2 regions of the Arthrobacter sp. zg-Y1116 genome follow, and region 2 is predicted to be linked to the other one. Evidence: predicted binding sites of a transcription regulator. Region 2 holds the regulator's gene; the other holds the start of a gene.
The links. Region 2 encodes LexA, which represses DNA repair genes until DNA is damaged. Its sites were predicted from a motif close to TCGAACANNTGTTCGA; they were not measured.

Region 1 (4,588 bases), on a different contig from region 2:
AGGATGGGGATGCCCATCCGCCGGGCCTCGGCGACGAGCAGCCGGCGCGGGTACATTCCGGGATCGTGTTCGAAGATGCCTGCGAGGAACGCCGCCGGGTGGTGTGCCTTCAGCCACGCCGACTGGTAGGTGGGTACGGCGAAGGCCGCGCCGTGGGCCTTGCAGAAGCCGAAGCTGCCGAAGGCCTTGAGCGTGTCCCAGACCTTGTCGATGGTCTCCTGCGTGTAGCCGCGGGCGGCGGACTTGCTGCGGAAGTATTCCTCTACTCCGGGCTCAGCGGATTCGTTGCCCAGCAGGCGGCGCAGTTCGTCCGCCTTCGCCAGCCCGCAGCCGGTAAAGACGTTCAGCGTCCGCAGCACCTGCTCGTGGAAAACCGTGACGCCGTGGGTTTCGGCCAGCACCGGGCGCAGTGCCTCGTGCGGATAGACCTCCGGGGAGAAACCGTGCCGGTGTTCCAGGAACGGCCGGACCATGTCGGATTTCATCGGCCCGGGCCGGAACAGGGAAATGTCGATGATCAGGTCATTGAACTCGCGCGGCGCCAGCTTGCCCACCAGCTCGCGCTGTCCCGGGGATTCGATCTGGAAGCAACCCAGGGTGTGCGTGCTGCGGATGAGTTCGTAGGTGGGTTCGTCGTCGAACGGCACGGCGTCGAGGTTGATCCGTCCGTCGGGTTCAACGAACTCCGGGTCCGGCTTCTCCGGCCCGTCCCGATGCTTCCCGGCGGCAATGACCTCTTCACGGGAGGAGTGCACACGCACTACTTCGCGGACGGCAAAGGCCATGGCGCTCTGCATCCGCACACCCAGCACGTCGAGTTTGAGCATGCCCATGGGGTCCATGTCGTGCTTGTCGAACTGGGACATGGGCAGGCCCAGGCCGCTGGGCTGCACGGGGGTTCGGTCCAGCAGGGAGGTGTCTCCCAGGATCACTCCGCACGGATGCATGGAAATGTGCCGGGGCAGCCGGTCCAGGCGTTCGGTGAGGTCCACCAGCAGGTCCAACTGCTGGTTCTTTTCCACCTGGCCGGAGAATTCGCGCAGTTCGGGCTTTTCGGCGAGCGCCTCGCGGAAGTTGCGGGCCGAGAAACGCCATAGCTGCTTAGCCACAGCGCCGATTTCCTCCTCGGGCATGCCCAGCGCCAGTCCGGCGTCGCGCACCGCTCCGCGCGCCCGGTAGCCGTTCTGCATGCTCATCAGCGTGACCCGTTCGGAGCCGAAGCGTTCGAAGATGCGGTGATAGACGTTGTGCCGCTCGGCGCTTTCCACGTCTATGTCGATGTCCGGCAGCGTGGAGCGGTCCCGGGAGAGGAAGCGTTCAAAGATCAGGTCGTGGTCCAGCGGGTTCACGTGGCTGACGCCCAGCAGGTAATTCACCAGTGAGGAGGCCCCCGACCCCCGGGCCGCGGCGCGTACCCCCATTCCGGTGATCATGGCGGAGACTTCCGCAACGGTGAGGAAGTACGAGGCGAAGCCCAGCCGCTCGATGATGCCCAGCTCGTGTTCGAGCCGGTTGCGCAGTTCCACCTCGGCAATCGAGTCCCGGGCGCGCAGCCTGCGGGTGATCCCCGCCTCGCAGCGCTGGCGCAGTTCGATCATGGGTTCGGCCTCGATGCCGATCACCGAGGCTTCGGGTACCACGGGCTGCTTCCAGCCCATATCCGCCACGGGGTCTATCCGGCAGTTATCCGCGAGCGCCGCAGTGTCGGCCAGCATCCGTGCCGCTCCCGTGGAACCGTAGCCTGCCTCGGAGCTGATCTCGCGGGCCAGCGCAGTCATCTCCCGTGCCCCCTTGAGCCAGCCCTGCCCGTTGGGCTGCCGGTCCGGAAGGTGGGAGAGGGAAGTCAGCGAGCGCGCGGCGTCGAGCACGTCAGCGGTGGCGGCTCCATCCTCGTCCACGTAGCGCACGGCGTTGGTGAGGATGCCGGGCACGCGCATCTCATCAGCCAGCCGGAACATGCGTACGGCGTGGGCAAGGCTGAGGTTCTCCCCCGGGGCGGACAGATGGGTAACCACCTCGACGGCGAGCGCCCGGGCAGGGATCAGCGAGCGCCAGCGGCCGAACAGGGTGCGGGCAACGGCGTAGCTGCGGCTGCGCATGGCCTGGCCGACGTCGGACTGCGGGCCGACGAGGACGGTCAGGACCGGTTCGGCCTCCACATCGGAGACGCCTTCCCCTGCTCCTGCGCCGCGGACGTACCCTGCGAGCTGCTCCATGGTGACGCCTGCCGGTTTGCCGGCGCGTGCCCGGGAGGCGGAGGTGGCGGCGTGCGCGGCGGAGATCAGCCGGCACAGGGCACGGTAGCCCGCTCCCCCGGTATGCCCGTGGGCGAGAATGACCACCCGTCCCGTGACGGCGTTGCTGCCATCCAGCACGGCCAGGTCCACGCCCACGATGGGATCGATGCCCGCCTCCATGCACGCACGCAGATGCTTGACCGTTCCATAGAGCCCGTCCCGGTCGGTGCAGGCGAGCGCATCCGCACCGTCGGCCGCTGCGGCCTGCGCCATCTCCTCCGGCCAGGACACCCCGTAGTGGGCGCTGAACGCAGTGGCTGCGTGCAGGTGGGTAAAGCTCATTGCTTAGGCACTGTCTTCCATTAGGCACTGTCCCTCAGGGCATCGTGGATGCGGATCAGGCGCCAGCGGTTGCTGCGGACATGGTGCGAGAGGTCGAGGGTACGCAGGTCGGAGCGGTCATTGATCCGGGCCTGGACCCGCCAGATTTCGGTATCCACCAGCCCGGCACCGTGCCCGCGTTCGGCGCGGGTTTCCTCTTCCCACCAGTTGCGGCGTTCATACCAGCGCACAGGATCGGCCCCCACCTTGTAGGTGCGCCCGCCCCAGATAAGCCGGAGAGGCTGGCCCGCGGGCGAGCACACCACCTCGATTGCTTCGCTGAAGGTACCCATTCAGCTTCCTCTCCGCCCATGGATGCATGCACGCCGCACACGCACCAACCCACTGGTTTATCCATTGGTTCACTTGGTTATCAGTTGGCAACTAATTCGAACATATGTTCGAACAGCTCCGCCACCAGTGTACGACCAGCCGGGGACAAACGGCACCACTCGGGGATGGACGGAAAGGGAGATCCGCTCAGAAGCAGCAGAGCCCAGGTGCGCCGCTGCCGGCGCCGATGCCCGCATGGTGCACACTGTTTCCAGACAGCTGGATTTTGCGCAGGATGCCTTGGTCCAGGCAATACTCATCGGATGGGGGCCGGTTATGACAGCAGACAGCAACACACCGCTTAGTGGACGGCAGCAACCGGAACCATGGGATCCGTTCGGCCAGGAGTCTGAACCGCAGCAGCACCATAATCCATATATGCAGGACGTCCTGCCTGCGGATCAGGGACCGGTTCCTCCAGAAGCGGCCTCCGGGAAAACACGGTTCAGCGCGGCAGCGATAACGGGAATGGTCCTCGTGTCGATCGCCTGGGCGATCCTCGTCCGCCCCCTCGTCGCCTTCACCGCCTGGGACGTCTCCGACTTCTCCTTTTTGAGCTTCATCGCCTTTTCCGGCCTGTTCACCCTGCTCGGAGGAGTGACGGGATTCATCGCGGCGCTTATCCAGGGGAACAAGAAGCTTGCCGCCCGCCTGTACATCATTCCCTCCCTGATCTGGCAGGGAGGGGCCCTGGCCGCACTTTTCTTGCTGGTGATCGCCCTATCCGGTTATGACGGCACCTAACGGCAGGCCCGCTCCTACCTCCCGCTGTCCACGTCGGCCCGCGCCGTGGTGGACAACGGCGTTTCCCTGATGAACAGGCACAGCACCAGGGCAACGGCCACGATGGGCACACTGAGCAGGAAAATGGGAGGCAGGGCCTGCCCGAAGGCCGCAGCGATGAAGTCCTGCGCCGGTGCGGGGAGTCCGCGGAGCATGGCCGGGCTCAGCGAATTGATGTCCCCGCCGAGGGCAGTCCCGGCCCCCGGCGGCGCCGCTGCAATCTCATTGCCCAACCGGTGGATGAAGATCGACCCGAACAGCGCGATCCCGAACGAGGCGCCGATCTGGCGGAAATAATTCGCTGCGGAGATGGCCGCGCCCATATCCCTGCCCGGCACGCTGTTCTGCACAATCAGCACCAGGTTCTGCATCAGCATTCCCAGCCCGAGTCCCATCACCAGCATGCCAAGAGCGGTGAAACTGTATGCGGTGGTGTCTGAGATCCGGGAGAGCAGCACCAACCCGGCGATGATCACCGCACAGCCCAGCACCGGGTAGATCTTGTACCGGCCGGTGCGCGAAATCAGCTGCCCGGTGCCGATGGAGGTCAGCAGCAGCCCGCCCATCATGGGTAGCATCATCAGGCCCGACTGCGTGGCGGTGGCCCGGTTGACCATCTGCAGGAAGGTGGGCAGGTAGGAGATGGTGGAGAACATCGCGATGCCGACGGCGATGCCCACCAGCACCGGCAGCAGGAAATTCCGGCTGCGGAACAGGCCCAGCGGAAGGATGGGTTCCGCTGCCCGCCTCTCCACCAGGACAAATGACGTGCCGGCCGCCAGCGTCACCACGGCCAGGGCAAGAATCTGCGGACTTGACCAGGCGTAGGTGGTGCCGGCCCAGGTGGTGAGCAT
Region 2 (4,588 bases):
CGTGTGGTGGACGTCGATGTGGGTGTCGCCGGTGGCCCGGACGGTGAGGTCCATCAGCGAGTGCTTGGCCAGCGCCGTCAGCATGTGGTCATAGAACGGCACCGAGGTGCTGATATCGGCGCGGCCGGTGCCGTCCAGGTCCAGCTCGACGAAGACAGACGATTCGCTGGTGGTCCGCTCAAGGCGGGCGGTGCGTCCGGTGGCGGTCTCCACAGTCATGGGGTTCCTTCACGAAGATTGGAAGCGGGGCAATAGGCAAAGCCCCGGCAGGTCATCAGTTTAGTCCCGAACGCCCCGACTCACTGAAACCGGGGTCATCCTGGGTGCCCGGCTTCCGCTCAGGCAGCGAGCAGTTCCCGCAGCCGCGTCAGGAACGCAGTGGTTTCGGCTTCGGTGCCGGCGGTGACCCTCAGGTGGCCCTCGATGCCGATGTCACGGACGAGGACCCCGGCTTCGAGCAGGCCTTCCCATACCGCCCGGGGATTCTCCATACCGCTGAACAGCACGAAATTGGCGTCCGACGGCGCCGGTTCCAGTCCGAGCGCACGCAGTTCTTTCACGATGCGGTCCCGCTGGCCCTTGATGTCTTCCACATTGGAGAGGAGCGCATCGGCGTGCGTGAGGGCAGCATTCGCCGTCGCCTGAGTGATGGCGGAGAGGTGGTAGGGCAGGCGGACCAGCCGCAGGGCGTCCGCAATCTGCGGCGCTGCGGCAAGGTAGCCGATCCGGGCCCCGGCGAGTGCGAAGGCCTTCGACATGGTCCGGGAGATAATCAGCCGCTCCCGGCCAGGGAGCAGCTGCAGCGCACTGGGGGTATCGGCGTGGGAAAACTCTGCATACGCCTCATCAACGACGACGATGGCGTTCGAAGCTTCTCCCGCTTCATAGGCGGCTTCGATCACGTCCAGTTCCAGGGCGGTACCCGTGGGATTGTTCGGGGTGCACAGGATCACGATATTGGGTGCCTGCGCCCGGATCTGCTCCGCAGCCGATTCGGGGGTCAGGGAGAAGTCCCGCTCCCGCGAGCCGGTGACGTACGCGGTGCCGGTGCCGCTGGCGAGCAGCGGGTACATGGAGTAGGTGGGCGGGAAGCTCATGGCCGTCCGCCCGGGTCCGCCGAACGCCTGCAGGATCTGCTGGAGAACCTCGTTGGAACCGTTCCCGGCCCAGATATTCTCCGCAGCCAGTCCGTGGCCGAGATATTTGGCCAGGTTTTCCCGCAGCAGGGTGAATTCGCGGTCGGGATATCGGTTCAGGCCGGCGACCACTGATTCAATCTCGGCCAGAATGGCCCGGCGCACATGCTCCGGAAGTCCGTGGGTATTTTCGTTGACGTTCAGCAGGATGGGCACATCCAGCTGAGGGGCGCCGTACGGGGTCAGGCCCCGCAGATCATCGCGCAGGGGAAGTCTGTTCAGGTTTTCCAGCTGTTCGTTCACTTCTACAGCTTAGGACGGACTGCGGTGACGTTGTATTTGAGGGACTTCCAGCACCCCTCTGTTACGGGCACGCAGGTAAGGATCACCGGAGCGCGCTGGCCGGTGGATCAGCGTGAGACCGGGATATAAATCTGGCTGCCGGCAGGGACGGTGGCGTCCGCCAGGTTGTTGAGTTCCACGATGTCGGCGACCACGGTGCGGGGATCCCGGTCCGGAGCGAACTCGGTGGCGAGCGACCACAGTGAATCCCCGGCGGATACACCCACCTGGATGGTGCGTGTCTGTTCCGGGGAGTCCCCCGAGGCCATGGCCGGTGCGGTGAAGAATCCGATGAAGGCCAGCAGTGCGGCGGCCACGATCATCAGCGGGGCGCCGACCAGGACGAGCCGGCCACGGCGAGTCAGGCGCAGCGGGACAGATGCCTGGGCGTCCGCGGTGGTGGCCATGCGGGCGGGGCCGGCCGCCCGGTCGGGGGAAGATCCGGTGATGCTCTGTGCAGTGATGCTCTGTGCAGTGAGGGGAAGTACGTGTACTGACATGTCAATACCTTTCCGGTCCGAAGAGCAGCTCCGCCGATTCCCCCGCCTCCCGTAAAAAGCACCGGGAAAACAGTGTGGCTCGAAACTGCATTCGAACATCTGGTGGGTCCGCCGAGGTGTCGGTGGACCGTTTTCTACTCAGGGTCGAACATATGTTCGAAGCTGTACTCGAACATTTCTAGCACTTATCTACGAACATTGTCGAGACTCGCTCGAATATATGTTTGAAAATATGCCTGCGCTCCCCTAGCGTTGAACCTGTTGGAAGCGGCTGGGACCAACTAACCATCCGGCACTGACAAAACGGCTTGGCGGGATAGACCACCGCATCCAACCACTGCATCGAATCAACGCACCGCAGCACCTCAGCAACGCAGCACCGCAGCACCGCAGCACCAACCAGATACACCGCTAGAACCATCCGGCCCGCATCCACGGGCCGACTGTGAAGGGAAGCCGACGTGGCCCGTGTTACCAATGGCAGCACCCCCTCCCCTGCCGCGCCCGCGCCGGCAGGACGTACCAAGGGCCTTACCGCCCGGCAGACGAAGATCCTGGAGACCATCCAGCGTTCGGTGAACGCGAACGGCTATCCCCCGTCCATGCGGGAGATCGGCGACATAGTGGGGCTGGCCAGCCTTTCCAGCGTTACGCACCAGCTGAGCCAGTTGGAGAAGCTGGGCTACATCCGCCGGGACCCCAAGCGCCCGCGCGCCATGGAGATACTGGTTCCGCTTCTGCTCCGCGATGCTCCTGTGCGCCGAGGCAAAGGCAACGCGGGCGGCGACGGGAACACCGTGGAGGCTGCTGAGGGTGCAGCAAAGGGCGGCTCCGGCGGCGGCAGCCCACGCACGCAACGTTCCGGCAGCGTCTCCGACCTCACCACCGCAATCGACACCGCGATGGTTCCGCTGGTCGGGCGGATCGCCGCAGGCGGACCCATCCTGGCCGACCAGCAGGTCGAAGAGATGGTCCCCCTTCCGCGCCAGCTCGTAGGTCACGGCGACCTGTTTATGCTTCGCGTGGCGGGCGATTCCATGGTGGATGCGGCCATCTGCGACGGTGACTGGGTGGTTGTCCGCCGCCAGCCCACCGCCGAAAACGGTGACATTGTCGCGGCCCTGCTCGAAGACGAGGCAACCGTGAAGACCTTCCGGCAGCGCAACGGACACACCTGGCTGCTGCCCCAGAACACCCGCTACGAGCCGATCCTCGGTGACGAAGCCACCATTATGGGCAAAGTCGTCTCGGTGATGCGTTCGCTCTAGGCACAAGCTGACCGTCCTGGCCGGACGTGAAAAAGGACCATGCAAAAGCAGCGCCGCCGGTACACGGCAGCGCTGTTTTTTGCTTCCCGGGATCCCCTTTCCCGGGCGGAGTTTACTTCTTCGCGCCCGCGGGTTCCGCGGCGAGCCGCTTCAGTGCCTGAAGCACCACGGAACGGTCGGTGGTGGACCAGAACGGCGGCAGGGCGGCCCGCAGGAAACTGCCGTAGCGCGCGGTTGCCAGGCGTGAGTCAAGCACAGCCACCACTCCCTTATCCCCGGAGGCGCGGATCAGCCGGCCGGCACCCTGGGCGAGCCGGACGGCTGCGTGGGTGGCCGAGACGCTCATGAAGCCGTTGCCCCCGGCCTTGGCAACCGCCCGGGTGCGGGCGGTCATCAACGGATCGTCCGGGCGCGGGAACGGAATCCGGTCAATGATGACCAGCCGGCAGGAGGCGCCGGGGACGTCCACGCCCTGCCAGAGGGACATGGTGCCGAACAGGCAGGTCTCGTCCTCGTCGGCAAACTGCTGGACCAGGGCGGACATGGTGGATTCCCCTTGGCAGAGGATCGGAAAGTCCACCCGCTTCCGCAGGGCTTCCGCGGCTTCCTCCGCTGCACGGCGGGAGGAGAAAAGCCCCAAGGCGCCGCCGCCTGAGGCCTTGATCAGCGCCTCCAGTTCATCCAGCTGCTCCGGGGAGGTGCCGCGTCCCGGTTTCGGCAGGTCCTTGGCTACGTACAGGACACCCTGCCGCGGGTAGTCGAAGGGGCTGCCGACGTCGGTCCCCGTCCACTTCGGTGCACCGGCACCCAGCAGCCCCAGGGCTCCGGCCACCGGGCCGAACTCCGCCCCGATGGCGAGGGTGGCCGAGGTCAGCACCACGGTGTGCCCGTCGAACAGGCCTTCGCGCAGCCGGCCGGCCACGGACAGCGGTGCAACGTTGATGGTGGGTGGTGCGTCTTCTTCCGGGGCGGTGTAGCCGGTGCCCGGCGAGAAGGTGCTGGCACGCGACGCCCACAGCACCTCCCCTGAATTCACTGCGTCAAGGATCCGTTCGCACAGTTCCAGGACAGCCATCAGGCGCGAGCGTGCCATCTGGCGGCCGCCGTCGACGGCGTCGGAGCCTTCGGGCTTGGAGTCGGACAGCGCCGTGCGGCAGGCTTCACGCACGGATCCCAGGACCAGCTCCTGGTCTTCGGACAGCCCCGCGGCCAGCAGGCCGGAGGGCACCGGGGCAAACACCGAGTCGAAGGCCCGGCCGGCAGCGGCAAGCGGCTCCATGGTGGCGGACGTGTGTTTGCGTGCTGCGGAGACCGCCGCGGCAATGACTGTTCCGGAGAGTTG

Region 1: the regulator LexA is predicted to act here: its motif matches at 3,008-3,023, upstream of NNX34_RS10050 (DUF6504 family protein).

Annotation. Positions count from the first base shown of each region.
Region 1 covers NZ_JANFLR010000002.1:718,174-722,761, forward strand. The annotation lists gene NNX34_RS10045 (DNA polymerase III subunit alpha) at 1-2,579, opposite strand, end outside; gene NNX34_RS10050 (DUF6504 family protein) at 2,600-2,911, opposite strand; gene NNX34_RS10055 (hypothetical protein) at 3,330-3,695, shown strand; gene NNX34_RS10060 (MDR family MFS transporter) at 3,710-4,588, opposite strand, start outside.
Region 2 covers NZ_JANFLR010000004.1:697,505-702,092, reverse strand. The annotation lists gene hisB (imidazoleglycerol-phosphate dehydratase HisB) at 1-219, opposite strand, end outside; gene NNX34_RS14610 (histidinol-phosphate transaminase) at 339-1,439, opposite strand; gene NNX34_RS14605 (LysM peptidoglycan-binding domain-containing protein) at 1,547-1,978, opposite strand; gene lexA (transcriptional repressor LexA) at 2,440-3,246, shown strand; gene NNX34_RS14595 (ATP-dependent DNA helicase) at 3,359-4,588, opposite strand, start outside.